Linked DNA regions of Aminobacter aminovorans. The protein of the gene in region 2 interacts with the protein of the main gene of each other region in a pairwise test. Links are inferred from orthologs where the notes say so. Each region holds a gene or a part of one and is shown on either strand. Other genes may lie near its edges. The genes, in order: DY201_RS20560 and DY201_RS04510.

Region 1 (8,531 bases), 3.2 Mb from region 2 along the record:
CACGGGGTAGCGCCGCTGTGGTTCCTTCGCATAGGACGGCGGCAAGGCGACGAAGACCTGGTAGGCGCGACCGGAAACCGGATCGGGCACATCCCACACTTCGCTATCGATGATCTCGTAGGCGCGCCCCTCTCCCAACTGAGCTTTTGGAGCCGACTGGGCGTATGTGAGCGTCGCACCACCAGGGACGCTGAAGCCGGCGATGACAGCTATCAGCAGGGCATTCAGAAGACAGCGTCGCATGTGAAGTCTCCGCGCGTAGGGATTTTTATGGTGTCGACCACTAATGGCGTACCCGCGCGGCATTAAGACTAAATTTTTATCGAATGGATTCGTACTTAACTAAACGTAAGGGCTGAGATTGATGGTTTCGGCTTTCAGCCAGCCAAGCTGTAATCTGTCCGTAATCTGTCGCAAAAATCCCGAAACCTGCGACAGATATGATTCAGGATGACAGGGACCTACATGGGCCGCTGTGGTCGTCTTCGTCTCCTGTCATCGAACGGACGCAATCGGTCGGCTGCAGAATGGCCGCTTTCATGTTGCGCCGTTCGGTTAACGATGTCTCGACCGGTAAACTGCAAGGCGTCAGCGAAAGATGGCGCAATCTGCCAGACGCTTTCTCGATGTCGGTCAAGCAGCGGCACGAGCCGGCGTATCTGACCGGCCCCGGCGGGGCGACATAGCGTCTGCTCCCCAACAAGCGAGCAGCCAATTCCGCGCCATCGCCCAACCGGCTTCGATGCGGCTGCGGCTGTGGGACGGCCCCTACGCCGCCCTCACCCAGACCTTGTTGTCGTGCACGGCGGCACCGCCATAAGGTGCGGGGGCGTCGGCGCCGGTCAGCACGTTGATGCCTTCGCCGCGCTCATGGTCGGAATTCGGCCAGATGCCTTCGGCGATGACGACGCCGCGCCTGATCTTGTCGAACAGGCGGGCATGCAAAACGACCTCGCCGCGCATGTTGCCGATCTCGACGCGGTCGCCGGTGGTGATCCCGAGGGCTGCGGCGTCCTCGGAATGGATCAGAAGTTCCGGCCGCCCCTCCTTTTCGCGCGACACCGGCGTCTCGGCGAAGGTCGAGTTGAGGAAGTTGCGCGCCGGCGACGTCGCCAGGCGGAACGGGTGCTGTTCGTCCGCCACCTCGATCAGGTCGACATGATCGGGGAATTCGGGCAGCTGCGCGACCGGGCCGAAGATGCCCATGCTGCGCGGCGGCTTGTTGGGTGCGGCACCGCCATTCCATTGCGGCTTGAAGCGGAATTTGCCGTCGGGATGGCCAAAGCCCTTGAGGAAATGGGCGCTGTCGAATTCCGGCTGCATGTCGGCCCATTTCTGGTCCTTGAAGCTGTCGAAATTGCCGAGGCCCTTCTTCTCCAGCATGACGTCGATATGCTGGCGTTCGGTCATGCCGAAGCCCGGCATATCAGACACGCCAAGCCGCTTGCCCAGCTCCTCGATTACATAGTGGTTGGTGCGCGGCCCTTCCGGCGGGTCGATCAGCTTCGGCCCCAGCGTGATGTGCTGGTTGCCGCCGCCCTTGTAGATGTCGTCATGCTCGAGGAACATCGTTGCCGGCAGGACGACGTCGGCGAGCTTGGCCGTATCGGTCATGAACTGCTCGTGCACGGCGGTGAACAGGTCGTCGCGCAGCATGCCCTTGACCACCAGCCGCTGCTCGGGCGCGACATTTGCCGGGTTGGTGTTCTGGATCAGCATCGCGGTCACAGGCGGGCCGCCATACAGCGCGTCCTCGGCATTGGTCAGTACCGGGCCGATGCGCGAATGGTCGAGATAGCGGATGTCGGGGTCGCGGAATTTCGTGCCTTCGAGCAGCTCGCCATTGAGCTTGAAGATGCCAGAATTGGAATGGAAGGCGCCGCCGCCCTCATATTGCCAGGCCCCCGTCACCGCCGGGATCGACAGTGCGGCATGCATGTTGATCGAGCCGTTGCGCTGGCGCGAGAAGCCGTAGCCGAGGCGGAAGAAGGTCTTTTTGGTGGTGCCGACGAGCCGGGCAAAGGCTTCGATCTCCTCGACCGACAGACCGGTGATTGCGGCCGCCCATTCCGGCGTCTTGTCGGCGAGATGCGCTTCCAGCCCCCTGGGGTCGTCGGTGTATTTTTCGAGATAGGCGCGATCGGCCATGCCGTCGCGGAACAGCACATGCATGACGGCGCAGGCGAGCGCGGCGTCGGTGCCGGGCTTCAGCACCAGCCCCATGTCGGCCTGCTTCAGCGTCGCCGTCTCATAGATGTCGATGACGACGATCTTGGCGCCGCGTTCCTTGCGCGCCTTGATCGCATGGGTCATCACATTGACCTGGGTGACCACCGCATTGGTGCCCCAGATGACGACGCAGTCCGACTTGCCGATCTCGCGCGGATCGGTGCCGCGCAGCGCACCTGTGCCCATGACATAGCCGGTCCAGGCCAGATTGGTGCAGATCGAGCCGAAGAAGCCGGAATATTTCTTGGCGTGGCGCAGCCTCTCGATGCCGTCGCGCTGCACCAGCCCCATCGTGCCGGCGTAGAAATAGGGCCAGACGGTCTCCGAGCCGTAACGCTCCTCCGCCGCGATGAATTTTTCGGCGACGAGGTCGAGCGCTGCTTCCCAGCTCGCTTCCTTCCAGTTGCCGTCGCCCTTGGCGCCCGCGCGGACCAGCGGCTTCAGCAGCCGGTCGGGATGGTGGACGCGGTCGGCATAACGGGCGACCTTGGCGCAGATGACGCCTGCCGTATAGCTGTTGGACTTGGCGCCATGCACACGCCCGATGCGCTTGTCGTCGAGCAGCTCGACCTCGAGCGCGCAGGTCGAAGGGCAGTCATGCGGGCAGGCCGAATGGCCGATCCTGATCTTGGCGTGCTGGTTCATGGCGCCCTTTTACCCTGATGTCGGCTTGCCGTGTAGGGCCAGTGCGCCCTCACCCGGCCTCCACTTCGTTCGGCCGACCTCTCCCCGAGGGGAGAGGAGGTTTGCAAAGTTGCCGCTCGCTCTTCTCCCCAACGGGCAGAAGGTGGCCGCGCAGCGGTCGGATGAGGGGGCCGCAGCCGCCTACTCGGCGACGCCTTCCTCATATTCGGCCGACATGGTCAGCCACTTTTCCTCGTTCTGGGCGAGCTGGGCGCCGAGCTGCGAACGCTCCTTGGCCAGCTGCGTCGCCGTCGTCGGGTCCTTTTCATACAGCTTTGGATCGGCGAGCTGGTCCTCGATGCCGTCGATGCGCTTGCGGATGCGGTCCATCAGCGCCTCGGTGGCGCGGATTTCCTTGGCCAGCGGCTCCATCGCGGCGCGCCGCGCCGCGGCCTCGCGGCGCCTGTCGGCCTTCGACGCCTTGTCGGCCTCGCGCTCCTTGCGCCGGTCGCCCGACACGCCGGTTACCAGCGTCTTGTAGTCCTCGAGATCGCCGTCATAAGGATTGACCGCTCCATCCTTGACCAGCCACAGCCGGTCGGCCGTCGCCTCGAGCAGGTGGCGGTCGTGGGAAATCAGGATGACGGCGCCCGGAAACTCGTTGAGCGCCATGATCAACGCCTCGCGGCTGTCGATGTCGAGGTGGTTGGTCGGCTCGTCGAGGATGAACAGGTTCGGCCCGTCAAAGGCCGAAAGACCCATCAGCAGCCGCGCCTTCTCGCCACCGGACAGGTCCTTGGCGGCGGTGTTCATCTTTTCGGTCGGCAGGCCGAACTGGGCGACACGCGCCCTGACCTTCGATTCAGGCGCCTCCGGCATCAGCCGGCGGACATGCTCATAGGCGTTTTCCTCGGGCCGGAGATCGTCGAGCTGGTGCTGGGCGAAGATCGCCACCTTGAGCCCGGGCGCGATCGTCACCGAGCCGGTCTCGGCCTTGAGCCGGCCGGCCAGAAGCTTGGCGAAGGTCGACTTGCCGTTGCCGTTGGCGCCGAGGAGCGCGATGCGGTCGTCGGCGTCGATGCGCAAGGTCATCTTCTTGAGGATCGGCTTGTCGGCCTGGTAGCCGACGCTGACGCGGTCGAGCGCGACGATCGGCGAGGCCACGGTCTTGACCGGCTCGGGGAAGCTGAACGGGCGCACATTGTCTTCGATCAGTGCTGCGATCGGCTTCATCTTCTCCAGCGCCTTGATGCGCGACTGCGCCTGGCGTGCCTTGGACGCCTTGGCGCGGAAGCGGTCGACGAAGGACTGCAGGTGCTTGCGGGCCGCCTCCTGCTTGACGCGGCCCTTTTCCTGCAGCTCGCGCTGCTCGGCGATCTGGCGCTCGAACTGATCGTAGCCGCCGCGCCAGAAGGTCATCTTCTTCTGGTCGAGATGGACGATCGAATTGACGGCGCGGTTGAGCAGGTCGCGGTCGTGGCTGATCAGGAGCACGGTGTGCGGATATTTCGAGACATAGTTCTCGAGCCACAACGTGCCTTCGAGATCGAGATAGTTGGTCGGCTCGTCGAGCAGCAGAAGATCGGGCTCGGAAAACAGCACGGCGGCAAGCGCCACGCGCATGCGCCAGCCGCCGGAGAATGACGACGCCGGCCGCTTCTGCGCCTCGTCGTCGAAACCGAGGCCGGCGAGGATGGTGGCGGCGCGGGACTCGGCCGAATGGGCGTCGATGTCGGCAAGGCGGATGTGGATCTCGGCGATGCGGTGCGGGTCGGTGGCGCTCTGCTCCTCGGCGAGAAGGGCGCTGCGCTCGACATCGGCCTTGAGCACGATGTCGATCAGCGGCTCCTCGGTGCCGGGCGCTTCCTGCGCGACCTGGCCGATACGCGTGTTCTTGGGCAGGCTGATGCTGCCGGTTTCCGAGCTGAAGTCGCCGGTTATCGCCTTGAACAGCGTCGTCTTGCCGGTGCCGTTGCGGCCGACCAGGCCGGCCTTGGTGCCGGCAGGCAGGGTCAGCGACGCGTGGTCGAGAAGCAGGCGTCCGGCAATGCGGAGGGAAAGGTCATTGATGATGAGCATGGCGTGGCGGTTTTGGCCGAGAGTTGCCGATATGGCAAGAGCGCGCCGCGCCATTAGCGCGGACGCATGAGGGAAAGGGCCGCTGCCTGGCGATCAGGCGAAGGCCGGCCTGTGGCTGCGGTGCAGCGCTTCGCCTGCGATCTCGCCTGTCGCATCGATCGCCGCGCCGTCTGACCTTGCAGGCGGCGGCGCGGCGTGGCCGATGGCAAACAGCACGGCACTTCCGGCGGCCAGCATGGCAAACAGCATGAACATGCCCTGCCCGCCAAAGGCGCCCAGCGCCAGGCCGCCAAACAGCGGGCCGATGAAATTGCCGACCGAACTCAGCGAATGCGCGCCGAAATAGGCGCCGCGATTGCCGTCATTGGAGATCCTGTCGACAAGCACATATTCGGCCGGCACGACCAGCACCTCGCCGATGGTGAACAGCACCATGAAGCCGATCAGCATGGCGGCGTCGGTGGAGACGGCAAAGCCGAGTTCGCCGCCGAGGAACAAAAGGCAGCCGAGCACCATCGCCCGCAACGGCCCGATCCTCTCGATCACCAGACGCGCCGGTGCTGTGGCGAGCACCACCACGGCGGCGTTGGTGGTGACCAGCCAGGCGAAGATCTTCATGCCGTCTGCGACATTGGTGGTCAGATATTGCGACAAGGTCACCGACCACTGGCCATAGACCGCCATCAACAGCGTGCCGCCGCCGACATAAAACAAAAGCCGGCGGTCGCGCAAAGCGGCACCGAGCCGGCGCAGCCCGGGCGCCTGTTGCAGCGTGGCCTGTCCGGCGCGTTCGGCAAGCGCTGCCGGCACGACAGCGAAGATCGCCGCGGCAAAGACGAAATGCACAATGCCGGCAATGACGAAGGGCAAGGGCGAATTGGCGCCGATGGCCAGGCCGATCATCGGCCCGACCGCCCAGCCGGCATTGATGACGAGATAGCGCCACGAAAACATATTGAGCCGCAACTTTTCAGGCGCCGCATCGCTCATCAGCGCCCGCGACACCGGCTCGTAGACCGCAGCCGACACCGACGAGACGATATGCGCCAGCGCAAAGGCCGCGACCGATTGCGCCAGACCAAGGCCGACGAGGCCAAGCCCGGCAAACAGAAGTGCCGTCACCAGCACCACGCGGCGGCCGATGCGGTCCGAAATGGTGCCGGCAAACGGGCTTATGGCAGCGCCGAGCAACGGCCCGGTGCCGATCAGCACGCCGATCCATGCCGGGCTCAGGCCAAAATCGCCCTGCAGGCGGATGGCCAGGAAGGTCAGGCTCATGCCCCGGGCGATCGCCACCATGCCGGAACCGGCAATGAGCAACAGCACGATGGCCTGGCCGGTCTTGTCGCCGAATGCGCGCACGGAGGTCGATCCTGAAAAAGAGATGGCCTGAAACGAGGCAGGCTGCCGGCGCCCGGAGCGGGCAGAGCCACCATTGCCTCGTCTGGCCGATATCGTGATCGAAAACAAGGCAAGTCACGTTGCCCAGACGCACCTATCCGATGATCCAGACAGCTCATGACAAAGACCGGTCATTACAACAACCGGGGCGTCACACGTACCGGGTCGTCACACGTACCGGGTCGTCATACGTACCGGGTCGTCAGAGGTAGCGGGCCGGCTGCCGGCTGGAATCGAAACGGCCCGCAGATCGCGGGCCGTCCGAATTCTTTGCCTGATGTCAGCTTTGGCTGACGTCAGCGGCTGGCTGTGCGCAAAAGCTTGCACAGTTCGCGCAGGTCGCTCTCGAATGCACCCGGGTTGGACAGCACCATCTTGCAGCGCTTCACATAGGCAGCGACCTGGGCTTGCGACATGCCGCCGATGACGCCGGGGTTGATGCCGGGGCCGCCGGGGCCACCAGGACCACCCGGTCCGCCGGGACCGCCAGGACCGGCAATACCGGGTCCGCCGATGTTGACGCCGATATCGGCGAGCGTGTTGCCGCCGAGGCCGACATTGGCCTTGACGTCGGCCAGGCCCTTGTTACCGGCGACATTGGCGCTGGCATTTGCCGTCAGGCCCTTGTTGCCGCCGACAGAGGCATTGGCCTTGGCATCAGCCAGGCCCTTGCTGCCGCCGACATCGGCGTTGACGTCTGCATTGACGCCGCCCGAACCACCGACGGTTGCACCGACATCGACGCCAAGTCCTCTTGAATTGCTGTTGCCGATGTCGACAGAGACGCCGAGGCCCTTGCTACGGTCGCCGATGTCCAGGGCGCTGGCTGGCGCGCAGAGCGCCGCGAAAACGATACCACCCGCCAGTGTCTTGGCTATTGCCTTCGATATACTAGTCATGGATGTCTCCCTGTGGTTGCCGATCACAGCACCCAGCCACGAGACTGGCTGCTGACCTAGTAACGCACCCGCGTGTCAATAAGTTTCACATTCCCCCCAGACATCTTCAACTTTTTTACTGACCACCTGAATTGCGTTACATGCAACAGTAGACGATTGAATCCTTTTAATTATGTTGGCCAGAAGCATAAAATTTTATGCAACTTCAAGCGAATGCTCTGCCGTCTTCGGTGCGCTGGAAATAGATCAGGTCGAGAGCTACGGATGGGCGCCCGAGAACTGTCAGGATCATGTGCGCCTGGCCGCGATGATGCGTCTGGTGGTTGAAAAGATGCATCAGCGCCGGCGCCAGCCGCTGCGAGATGGTGCGCATGTCGGTGATGGTCATGTAGGTGAAGCGGCCGGCGAACGCCTTGTCGGCGAGCGAACCGATCCACTCGACGATGCGCCTGTCCTCGGCCTGGCGCGCAGCGCGCAATCTGGCGAAGTCGGCATGGATGATGGCGTCGAGCTGAGATGGCGCATCGCCCTCGCCGGTGAAACGCTTCAGCCAGACACGGTCGGCGACCAGCAGATGATTGAGCGTTCCCTTCATCGACTTGAAGACGGCGCCGGTGTCGCGCTCATAGTCTTGCGTTTCGAGCTCGGCTGCTGCGTCATAGACACGCTCGTTGGCCCATTGATTATACGCCGCCAACATCATGAAATGCTGTTTCATCCGATATTCCCTGAATGCTTCGAAAATCGTCTTCTTACTACAGCCCATCGGGAACAGCCGCCAATGACCATTCTCCTCTACGACCTCGTCGGCAGCGATATGGCGCGCCCGTTCAGCCCGCATTGCTGGAAGGTGGCGATGGCGCTGGAGCATAAGGGGCTCGAATACCGCACCGTGCCGACGCGTTTTCTCGACGTAGCGGCGGTCGAAGGCGGCATTTCCAAAACCGTGCCTGTCATCCGCGACGGCGATCATGTGGTCGCCGATTCCTTCGCCATCGCGCTCTATCTCGAACATGCCTATCCGGATCGTCCGTCGCTGTTTGCCGGCGCCGGCGGCGAGGCCCATGCCCGCTTCGTCGAGCGCTGGTCGCAGTTGACGATCCATCCCTATATCGGTGCTGCCGCGCTGACCGCCCTTCACGCCATGCAGGACGGGGCCAATGCCGCCTATTTCCGCGGCAGCCGGGAGCAGCGTTTCGGCAAGACGCTCGAAGAGGTGACGGCAGGGCGCGATGCCGGGCTCGCCAGCTTCAGGGCATCGCTCGAGCCGCTGCGCAGCATGCTTGCCTACCAGCCCTT
Region 2 (9,090 bases):
GGAACTGCCCGCCGACGCCAAGGGTGGCGTGCGCCTAGCCAAGTCGGTCGACGAGGTCGTGGCGTTTGCCAAGGAAATGCTCGGCAACACGCTGGTGACCAAGCAGACCGGCCCGGCCGGCAAGCAGGTCAACCGCCTCTATATCGAGGACGGCGCCGACATCGACCGCGAGCTGTATCTGTCAATCCTCGTCGACCGTTCGGTCGGCCGCATCGCCTTCGTGGTTTCGACCGAGGGCGGCATGGACATCGAGGCTGTCGCCCACGACACGCCGGAGAAGATCATCACCGTTGCGATCGACCCGGAAAAGGGCGTGACCGCTGACGACCTCAAGGCGCTGAGTTCGGCGCTGAAGCTTTCCGGCGAGGCGGCCAAGGACGGCGAGAGCCTGTTCCCGATCCTCTACAAGGCGTTTGTCGAGAAGGACATGAGCCTGCTCGAGGTCAACCCGCTGATCGTCATGAAGAACGGCCGCCTGCGCGTGCTCGACGCCAAGGTGTCGTTCGACAACAATGCGCTGTTCCGCCACGCCGACGTGCTGGAGCTGCGCGACACCACCGAAGAGGACGCCAAGGAGATCGAGGCGTCGAAGTACGACCTCGCTTATGTCGCGCTTGACGGCAATATCGGCTGCATGGTCAACGGCGCCGGCCTGGCCATGGCGACGATGGACATCATCAAGCTCTACGGTGCCGAGCCTGCCAACTTCCTCGACGTCGGCGGCGGCGCTTCCAAGGAGAAAGTGACGGCGGCGTTCAAGATCATCACCGCCGACCCGGCTGTCGAAGGCATCCTGGTCAACATCTTCGGCGGCATCATGAAGTGCGACGTCATTGCCGAGGGCGTTATCGCCGCGGTCAAGGAAGTCGGCCTCAAGGTTCCGCTGGTGGTGCGCCTCGAAGGTACCAATGTCGAGCTGGGCAAGAAGATCATCAACGAGAGCGGGCTGAACGTCATCTCGGCCGACGATCTCGACGACGCGGCGAAGAAGATCGTCGCTGCGGTGAAGGGAAACTGAGCCAATGTCCATTCTCATCGACAAGAACACCAAGATCCTGGTGCAGGGCCTGACCGGCAACACCGGTTCGTTCCACACTGAACAGGCGCTGGCCTATCACGGCACCAAGATGGTCGGCGGCATCCACCCCAAGAAGGGCGGCGAGAAGTGGGACGGTTCCGTGCCGCTGCCGATCTTCTCGACAGTTGCCGAAGGCAAGGAAAAGACCGGCGCGAATGCGTCCGTCGTCTACGTGCCGCCGGCAGGTGCTGCCGCAGCGATCATCGAGGCGATCGACGCCGAGATCCCGCTGATCGTCTGCATCACCGAAGGCATCCCGGTCACCGACATGATCAAGGTCAAGGCGCGCCTCGACCGCTCCAAGTCGCGCCTGATCGGCCCGAACTGCCCTGGCATCGTCACGCCCGACGAATGCAAGATCGGCATCATGCCGGGCAACATCTTCCGCAAGGGTTCGGTCGGCGTTGTTTCGCGCTCGGGAACGCTTACCTATGAGGCGGTGTTCCAGACCACCAATGCCGGTCTCGGCCAGTCGACGGCAGTCGGCATCGGTGGCGACCCGGTCAAGGGCACGGAATTCATCGACATGCTCGAGATGTTCCTGGCCGACGACGAAACCAAGTCGATCATCATGATCGGCGAAATCGGCGGCTCGGCCGAAGAGGATGCAGCGCAGTTCCTCATCGACGAAGCCAAGCGCGGCCGCAAGAAGCCGATGGCCGGCTTCATCGCCGGACGCACCGCACCGGAAGGCCGTACCATGGGCCATGCTGGTGCAGTGATCTCCGGCGGCAAGGGCGGCGCGGAAGACAAGATCGCGGCCATGGAGGCAGCGGGCATCCGCGTGTCGCCGTCGCCGGCACGTCTCGGCACCACGCTGGTCGAGGCGATCAAGGGCTAAGGCCAAGTGAATAGGGGAGTAGGGCAGTACAGGCAGTAGGAATTCCAGATCATTGCCCTACTGCCTTACTGCGCTACTCCCTTCAAAACAGGAGAGGAGCCAGAGGCTCCGCAGGACAAAGATGGCACGATCCGATCAGGCCAACGACCAATTTTCCCTCACCTCGTTCCTCTATGGCGGCAATGCCGACTACATCGAGGCGCTGCACGCCGCCTATCTCGACGACCCTGAAGCGGTCGACCAGGAGTGGCGCGACTTCTTCGGCGCCCTGAAGGACGACGCCGGCGATATCCGCAAGAACGCCAAGGGCGCCTCGTGGTCGACGCCGAGTTGGCCGTTGCAGGCCAATGGCGAACTGGTTTCCGCGCTCGACGGCAACTGGGGCATGGTCGAGAAGCTGATCGAGAAGAAGGTCAAGGACAAGGCGGTCGCCGTGACCGGCACCGAACCGTCCAAGGCCGACGTGCTGCAGGCGACGCGCGACTCGGTGCGCGCCATCATGATGATCCGCGCCTACCGCATGCGCGGCCACCTGCACGCCAATCTCGACCCGCTCGGCATCGCCAAGCCGCTGGAGGACTATAACGAGCTGTCGCCGGAGGCCTACGGCTTCACCGCCGCCGACTACGACCGGCCGATCTTCATCGACCATGTGCTGGGCCTCGAATACGCGACCATCCGCGAGATGCTCGAGATCCTGAAGCGCACCTATTGCTCGACGCTCGGCGTCGAGTTCATGCATATCTCCGATCCCGAGGAAAAGGCCTGGATCCAGGCCCGCATCGAGGGTCCGGACAAGGCGATCGAATTCACGCCCGAGGGCAAGAAGGCGATCCTGTCGAAGCTGATCGAGGCCGAGGGCTTCGAGCAGTTCATCGACGTCAAGTACAAGGGCACCAAGCGTTTCGGCCTCGACGGCGGCGAGTCGCTGATCCCGGCGCTCGAGCAGATCGTCAAGCGCGGCGGCTCGCTCGGCCTCAAGGAGGTCGTGCTCGGCATGGCCCACCGCGGCCGCCTCAATGTCTTGACCAACGTCATGGCCAAGCCGCATCGCGCCGTGTTCCACGAATTCAAGGGTGGCTCCTACGCGCCTGACGACGTCGAGGGTTCCGGCGACGTGAAGTACCACCTTGGTGCCTCGTCCGACCGCGAGTTCGACGGCAACAAGGTCCATCTGTCCTTGACCGCCAACCCCTCGCATCTCGAGATCGTCGATCCCGTGGTGATGGGCAAGGCACGCGCCAAGCAGGACCAGCTGTTCGGTCGCGCCCGCGGCGAGATCGTGCCGCAGGAAGAGCGCGCCAAGGTGATGCCGCTGCTGCTGCACGGCGATGCGGCATTCGCCGGCCAGGGCGTGATCGCCGAAATCCTCGGCCTGTCGGGCCTGCGCGGCCACCGCGTCGCCGGCACGCTGCACTTCATCATCAACAACCAGATCGGCTTCACGACGAACCCGCGCTTCTCGCGCTCGTCGCCCTATCCGTCCGACGTTGCCAAGATGATCGAGGCGCCGATCTTCCACGTCAACGGCGACGACCCGGAGGCTGTCGTGTTCGCGGCCAAGGTGGCGACCGAGTTCCGCATGAAGTTCCACAAGCCTGTTGTCGTGGACATGTTCTGCTACCGCCGCTTCGGCCACAACGAAGGCGACGAGCCTGCGTTCACGCAGCCGATCATGTACCGCAACATCCGCACCCATAAGACCACGGTGCAGACCTATGCCGACAAGCTGATGGCCGAAGGCCTGATGAACCAGGCCGAGGTCGACAAGATGCGCGCCGACTGGCGCGGCTTCCTCGAAGCCGAGTTCGAGGCGGGCCAGGCCTACAAGCCGAACAAGGCCGACTGGCTTGATGGCGCGTGGTCGGGCATGCGCACGGCCGACAACCAGGACGAACAGCGCCGCGGCAAGACTGCGGTGCCGGTCAAGACGCTGAAGGAAATCGGCAAGAAGCTGACCGAGGTGCCGAAGGATTTCGAAGTCCACCGCACCATCGGACGCTTCCTCGAAAACCGCCGCCAGGCGATCGAATCGGGCGAAGGCATCGACTGGGCAACGGCGGAATCGCTGGCGTTCGGCTCGATCCTGCTCGACGGCAATCCGATCCGCCTGTCGGGCCAGGATTCCGAGCGCGGCACGTTCTCGCAGCGCCACACCGTGCTTTACGATCAGCGCGACGAAAACCGCTACATCCCGCTCAACAACCTGTCGGCGGCGCAGGCCGGCTACGAGGTCATCAACTCGATGCTCTCGGAAGAGGCCGTGCTCGGCTTCGAATATGGCTACTCGCTCGCCGAGCCCAAGGCACTGACGCTGTGGGAAGCGCAGTTCGGCGACTTCGCCAACGGCGCGCAGGTGGTGTTCGACCAGTTCATCTCGTCGGGCGAACGCAAGTGGCTGCGCATGTCGGGTCTCGTCTGCCTGCTGCCGCACGGCTATGAAGGCCAGGGTCCCGAGCATTCGTCGGCACGCCTCGAGCGCTTCCTGCAGCTCTGCGCCGAAGACAACATGCAGGTGGCCAATGTCACGACGCCGGCCAACTACTTCCACATCCTGCGCCGGCAGCTGAAGCGCGACTTCCGCAAGCCGCTGATCCTGATGACGCCGAAGTCGCTGCTGCGCCACAAGCGCGCCGTGTCTTCACTGTCGGAAATATCGGGCGAGAGCTCGTTCCACCGTCTCTTGTGGGACGACGCCCAGTATCTCGGCAACGAACCGATCAAGCTGGTCAAGGATTCGAAGATCCGCCGCGTCGTGCTGTGCACCGGCAAGGTCTATTACGACCTGTACGAGGAACGCGAGAAGCGTGGCATCGACGACATCTATTTGTTGCGCGTCGAGCAGCTCTATCCGTTCCCGGCCAAGGCGCTGATCACCGAGCTCAGCCGTTTCCGCAACGCGGAGATGGTGTGGTGCCAGGAAGAGCCCAAGAACATGGGCGCGTGGTCGTTCATCGACCCGTATCTGGAATGGGTGCTCGCCCATATCGACGCCAAGCATCAGCGCGTGCGCTACACCGGCCGTCCGGCCGCCGCCTCCCCGGCGACGGGCCTGATGTCCAAGCACCTAGCGCAGCTCCAGGCATTCCTCGACGACGCCCTCGGCGAATAAACAAAGAACGGACAGGCAAAAATGGCTACCGAAATCCGTGTCCCTACCCTCGGCGAATCCGTTTCCGAGGCAACCATCGGCAAGTGGTTCAAGAAGGCCGGCGACGTGATCGCCGTCGACGAGCCCCTGGTCGAGCTCGAGACCGACAAGGTCACCATCGAAGTGCCGGCGCCTGCTGCCGGCGTGCTGGTCGAGCTGACCGTCAAGGAAGGCGAAACCGTCGGCGTCGGTGCGCTGCTCGGCACCATCGGTGCCGGCGATGGTGCCGTGGCTTCTCCGAAGCCCGCAGCTGTCGCCCAGGCGTCGGCGCCGAACGCGGCGTCGACCGTCAAGGAAGCCGTCGCGCAGACCGCATCGGTTGCCGGCTCGCCGCCCATCGAAGAGCGCAAGATGCCGCCGGCACCGGCTGCCGCCAAGCTTTTGGCTGAGACCAACCTGTCGGTCGACCAGGTCGCCGGTTCGGGCAAGCGCGGCCAGGTGCTGAAGGGCGACGTGCTCGAAGCCATCGCCAAGGGCGCTTCGGCGCCCGCCGCTGCTCCGGCTGCTGCCGCACCGGTGGTGGCACGCGTTCCCTCTTCAACCGAAGACGCCCCGCGTGAAGAGCGCGTGCGCATGACCAAGCTGCGCCAGACGATCGCGCGCCGCCTCAAGGAGGCGCAGTCGACGGCTGCCATGCTGACCACCTTCAACGAGGTCGACATGAGCGCGGTGATGGCGCTGCGCACCAAGTACAAGGACATCTTCGAGAAGAAGCATGGCGTGAAGCTCGGCTTCATGGGCTTCTTCACCAAGGCGGTGACGCATGCGCTGAAGGAAATCCCTGCCGTCAACGCCGAGATCGACGGCACCGACATCATCTACAAGAACTTCGCCCATGTCGGCGTTGCCGTCGGCACCGAAAAGGGCCTGGTGGTTCCGGTCGTGCGCGATGCAGACCAGATGTCGATCGCCGAGATCGAGAAGGAAATCGGCCGCCTCGGCCTCGCTGCGCGCGATGGCAAGCTTTCGGTTGCCGACATGCAGGGCGGCACCTTCACCATCTCCAACGGCGGCGTCTACGGTTCGCTGATGTCGACGCCGATCCTGAACGCGCCGCAGTCGGGCATCCTCGGCATGCACAAGATCCAGGACCGTCCGGTCGTTGTCGGCGGCCAGATCGTCATCCGCCCGATGATGTATCTCGCTCTGTCCTACGATCACCGCATCGTCGACGGCAAGGAAGCCGTGACCTTCCTGGTCCGCGTCAAGGACAGCCTGGAAGACCCGGAGCGCCTGGTCCTCGATCTCTGATCGAAAAAGGCTTCAAGGGGCCCGGCTGACCGGGCCCCTTTGCTTTCCTGAGCTATGCCGGACTTGCCAGCGGCCGGAGACGCCGTACTGATCAGCTATCTTGCGCTTCGAGGGCGATAGTGGTGATGGAAGCCGCAGCAGCATCGACTGAAATCTGGGTTCTGGGCTGGAGTGTCGTGCTGCTGATCGCGCACATACTGGTGCAGGCGCTTTCGCTCGACCTGTCGGGCGATTTCAGCATCAGGTACCTGCTCAGTTCGCGCGACGACGGCCGCGCGCCGAAAAGCATCGTTTCGGGGCGTCTGATCCGGTCGCTCAACAACATGCTGGAGACCTATCCCGCCTTCATAGCACTTGCGCTGGCGCTGGCGGTGACAGGCAAGACAGGCGAGCTGGGTGCCGTCGGCGCCGTGATGTGGATCGTCGCCCGCCTTGTATATGCCTTGCTGTACGTGGCCGGTATTCCGGTGCTGCGTACGCTCGTCTGGTTCGTTTCGATCGCCGGGCTGGTCCTGATGGTCGTGCGCCTGATGACGTAACATCGCTGCCTGAAGAAACCGAAAGAGACGGTCGCATGGCTTTCGAACCCGACATTCCCCCTGTTCAGGTCCATCTCTGCGTCAAGCAGGGCAAGGAGGCGATCGCCTTCTACGAAAAGGCGTTCGACGCCGTCGAAACCTTCGAGCAGATGGCCGATGACGGCGTGCGCGTGCTGCATGCCAACCTCGCCATGTTCGGCAGCGAGGTGATGCTGCATGACGAGTTTCCCGAATTCGGCGGCGATGTGTTGTCGCCGCTCTCCCGTGGCGGCGCCAGCATGACCGTCAACATCAATTTGAAGCTGCCCGGCCAGGTCGACCAGGCGGTCGAGCGGGCAGTGGCGGCCGGTGCGAAGACTGTGATGGAGCCAGACGACATGTTCTGGGGCGCACGCTACGCCAAGATCCAGGATCCGTTCGGCCATGTCTGGGCGTTCAATGCGCCCTTGGGCAATGGGTCACTGGGCGCGCAGTCGGGGAGTGACAAGGCATGACGCAATATGCGTTCGAATTTGCCGGCCTGCTGGCCGTATTCTTGGTGCTGATGGTGGTGCCGGGTGCCGATTTCGTCATGGTGGTACGCCAGAGCATCGTGCATGGCCGCCGTGCCGCCATCATCACCAGCTTCGGCATCGGCGTGTCGCTGCTGTTTCATGTCAGCTACACCATCCTGGGCATCGGGCTGATCGTGTCGAAGTCGTTGCTGCTGTTTTCGCTGATCAAGTGGGCCGGTGCGGCCTATCTGCTCTACCTCGGCATCAAGGCGCTTCGCGCCGGGCCGATGGAGATGGCGTCGGTCGAGGTGCAGGAGGGCGCAGGTGAGCCCCGGGAGATTTCTGCTGTGCGCTGCTTCCTGACGGGCTTCGTCACCAACGCGCTCAACCCCAAGGCCGTGCTGTTCTTCCTGCCGCTGTTCACGGCGATGGTCAGCCACGAGACGCCCGCCGCGGTGAAGGGCGTCTACGGGCTGCTGATGGCCGTGGTGCTGATTACATGGTTTGTCGGCGTGTCGATGTTCTTCACCATGGCCTCGGTACGCGAGCGCTTCGTCGCCTGGGGCCGCTGGTTCAACAAGGTGACCGGCATGATCTTCATCGGGCTTGGCGTGAAGCTCGCGACCGTGCAGGCTGGCTGATGCGGCTTCAGGCACTGATCACGGCTGTTGCGGTGCTGTCGGCGACGGTGGCGCAAGCGGCATGCCCGATCGAGCTTGCCGTCTATGGCGACCGCGACGGTGCCGCCGAGATCGACTTCCGGCCGACGCTGGAATCGGCAACCGTGACCAACAGCTTCAAGATGGTGATGGACAATTCCATCGTGCTCGACGGCGTGGTGATGTGGTCGCAGGACGTGGCGCGGCCGAACGGCATGCTGATGCACCAATGCCCGGAAGGTGACGTGACCGGCGAGGAGATCGAAGCCTGCACCGTGTGGCAGGGCGTGATCTACAGCGTCGACGAGCAAGGCAATGTCGGGCTTCTGCCGCGCGAGCGGATCGCGGCGGCTGCGCCGAAGAAACTTATCTTCTCCGATCTCGGCCATGGGCTGAGGTCGTCCGCAGCCTATGGTCCTGACGGCTTTTCCAAAGTGCCGTGGGACGTTTTCGAGCTGAAGGGGTGCCAGGAATGAGCGCTCAGGGAAAAGTCCTGCTGGTAACAGGCGGCAGCCGCGGCATCGGTGCCGCCATCTGCAGGCTGGCGGCCAAGGCCGGCTATCGCGTGGCGTTCAGCTACGTGTCGAACGATGTTGCGGCCAGTGCGCTGGTGGTGGAGCTGAAGTCAGTCGGCGGTGAAGCCATCGCCATCAAGGGCGATGTCGGCAGCGAGGCCGATGTGCTCGCCATGTTCGCCGAGGTCGATCGCGCCTATGGCCGGCTTGATGCCTTCGTCAACAATGCCGGCGTCGTCGATATGAAGGCGCGCGTCGACGAGATGAGTGCTGCCAGGCTCGAGCGCATGATGCGCATCAACGTCGTCGGCTCCATTCTCTGCGCACGCGAGGCGGTCAAGCGCATGTCAAGCCTGCATGGTGGTGCGGGTGGCGCCATCGTCAACATCTCGTCGGCGGCAGCCTCGCTCGGCTCGCCCGGCGAATATGTCGACTACGCCGCCTCCAAGGGGGCGATCGACACCTTGACCATTGGGCTTGCCAAGGAAGTCGCGACCGAGGGCGTGCGAGTGAACGCGGTGCGTCCCGGCATCATCGACACCGAAATCCATGCCTCCGGCGG

What was found.
Region 1: the proteins of DY201_RS04510 (region 2) and DY201_RS20560 interact in binary tests that used the Escherichia coli proteins (3 or more experiments, as listed by UniProt). The link is inferred for Aminobacter aminovorans from one-to-one orthologs.

Annotation. Positions count from the first base shown.
Region 1 is NZ_UFSM01000001.1:4,162,560-4,171,090, forward strand. The notes cover bases 2,494-5,430. They hold DY201_RS20560 (ABC-F family ATP-binding cassette domain-containing protein), read right to left. Parts: upstream 4,933-5,430; coding sequence 3,055-4,932; downstream 2,494-3,054. Other genes in these bases: DY201_RS20555 (molybdopterin-containing oxidoreductase family protein), read right to left, coding at 2,494-2,874; DY201_RS20565 (MFS transporter), read right to left, coding at 5,026-5,430. Also shown: DY201_RS20550 (alpha/beta hydrolase), read right to left, coding at 1-243; more of DY201_RS20555, read right to left, coding at 769-2,493; more of DY201_RS20565, read right to left, coding at 5,431-6,294; DY201_RS20570 (hypothetical protein), read right to left, coding at 6,630-7,232; DY201_RS20575 (DinB family protein), read right to left, coding at 7,438-7,950; DY201_RS20580 (glutathione S-transferase family protein), read left to right, coding at 8,014-8,531. UniProt on the Escherichia coli protein: Genetic data indicate it may be involved in ribosome assembly or function.
Region 2 is NZ_UFSM01000001.1:929,041-938,130, forward strand. Bases 1,736-5,231 are described here. They hold DY201_RS04510 (2-oxoglutarate dehydrogenase E1 component), read left to right. Parts: upstream 1,736-2,040; coding sequence 2,041-5,031; downstream 5,032-5,231. Other genes in these bases: sucD (succinate--CoA ligase subunit alpha), read left to right, coding at 1,736-1,919; odhB (2-oxoglutarate dehydrogenase complex dihydrolipoyllysine-residue succinyltransferase), read left to right, coding at 5,053-5,231. In the rest of the region: sucC (ADP-forming succinate--CoA ligase subunit beta), read left to right, coding at 1-1,018; more of sucD, read left to right, coding at 1,023-1,735; more of odhB, read left to right, coding at 5,232-6,321; DY201_RS04520 (MAPEG family protein), read left to right, coding at 6,447-6,860; DY201_RS04525 (VOC family protein), read left to right, coding at 6,896-7,354; DY201_RS04530 (LysE family translocator), read left to right, coding at 7,351-7,995; DY201_RS04535 (hypothetical protein), read left to right, coding at 7,995-8,489; DY201_RS04540 (SDR family oxidoreductase), read left to right, coding at 8,486-9,090. UniProt on the Escherichia coli protein: E1 component of the 2-oxoglutarate dehydrogenase (OGDH) complex which catalyzes the decarboxylation of 2-oxoglutarate, the first step in the conversion of 2-oxoglutarate to succinyl-CoA and CO(2).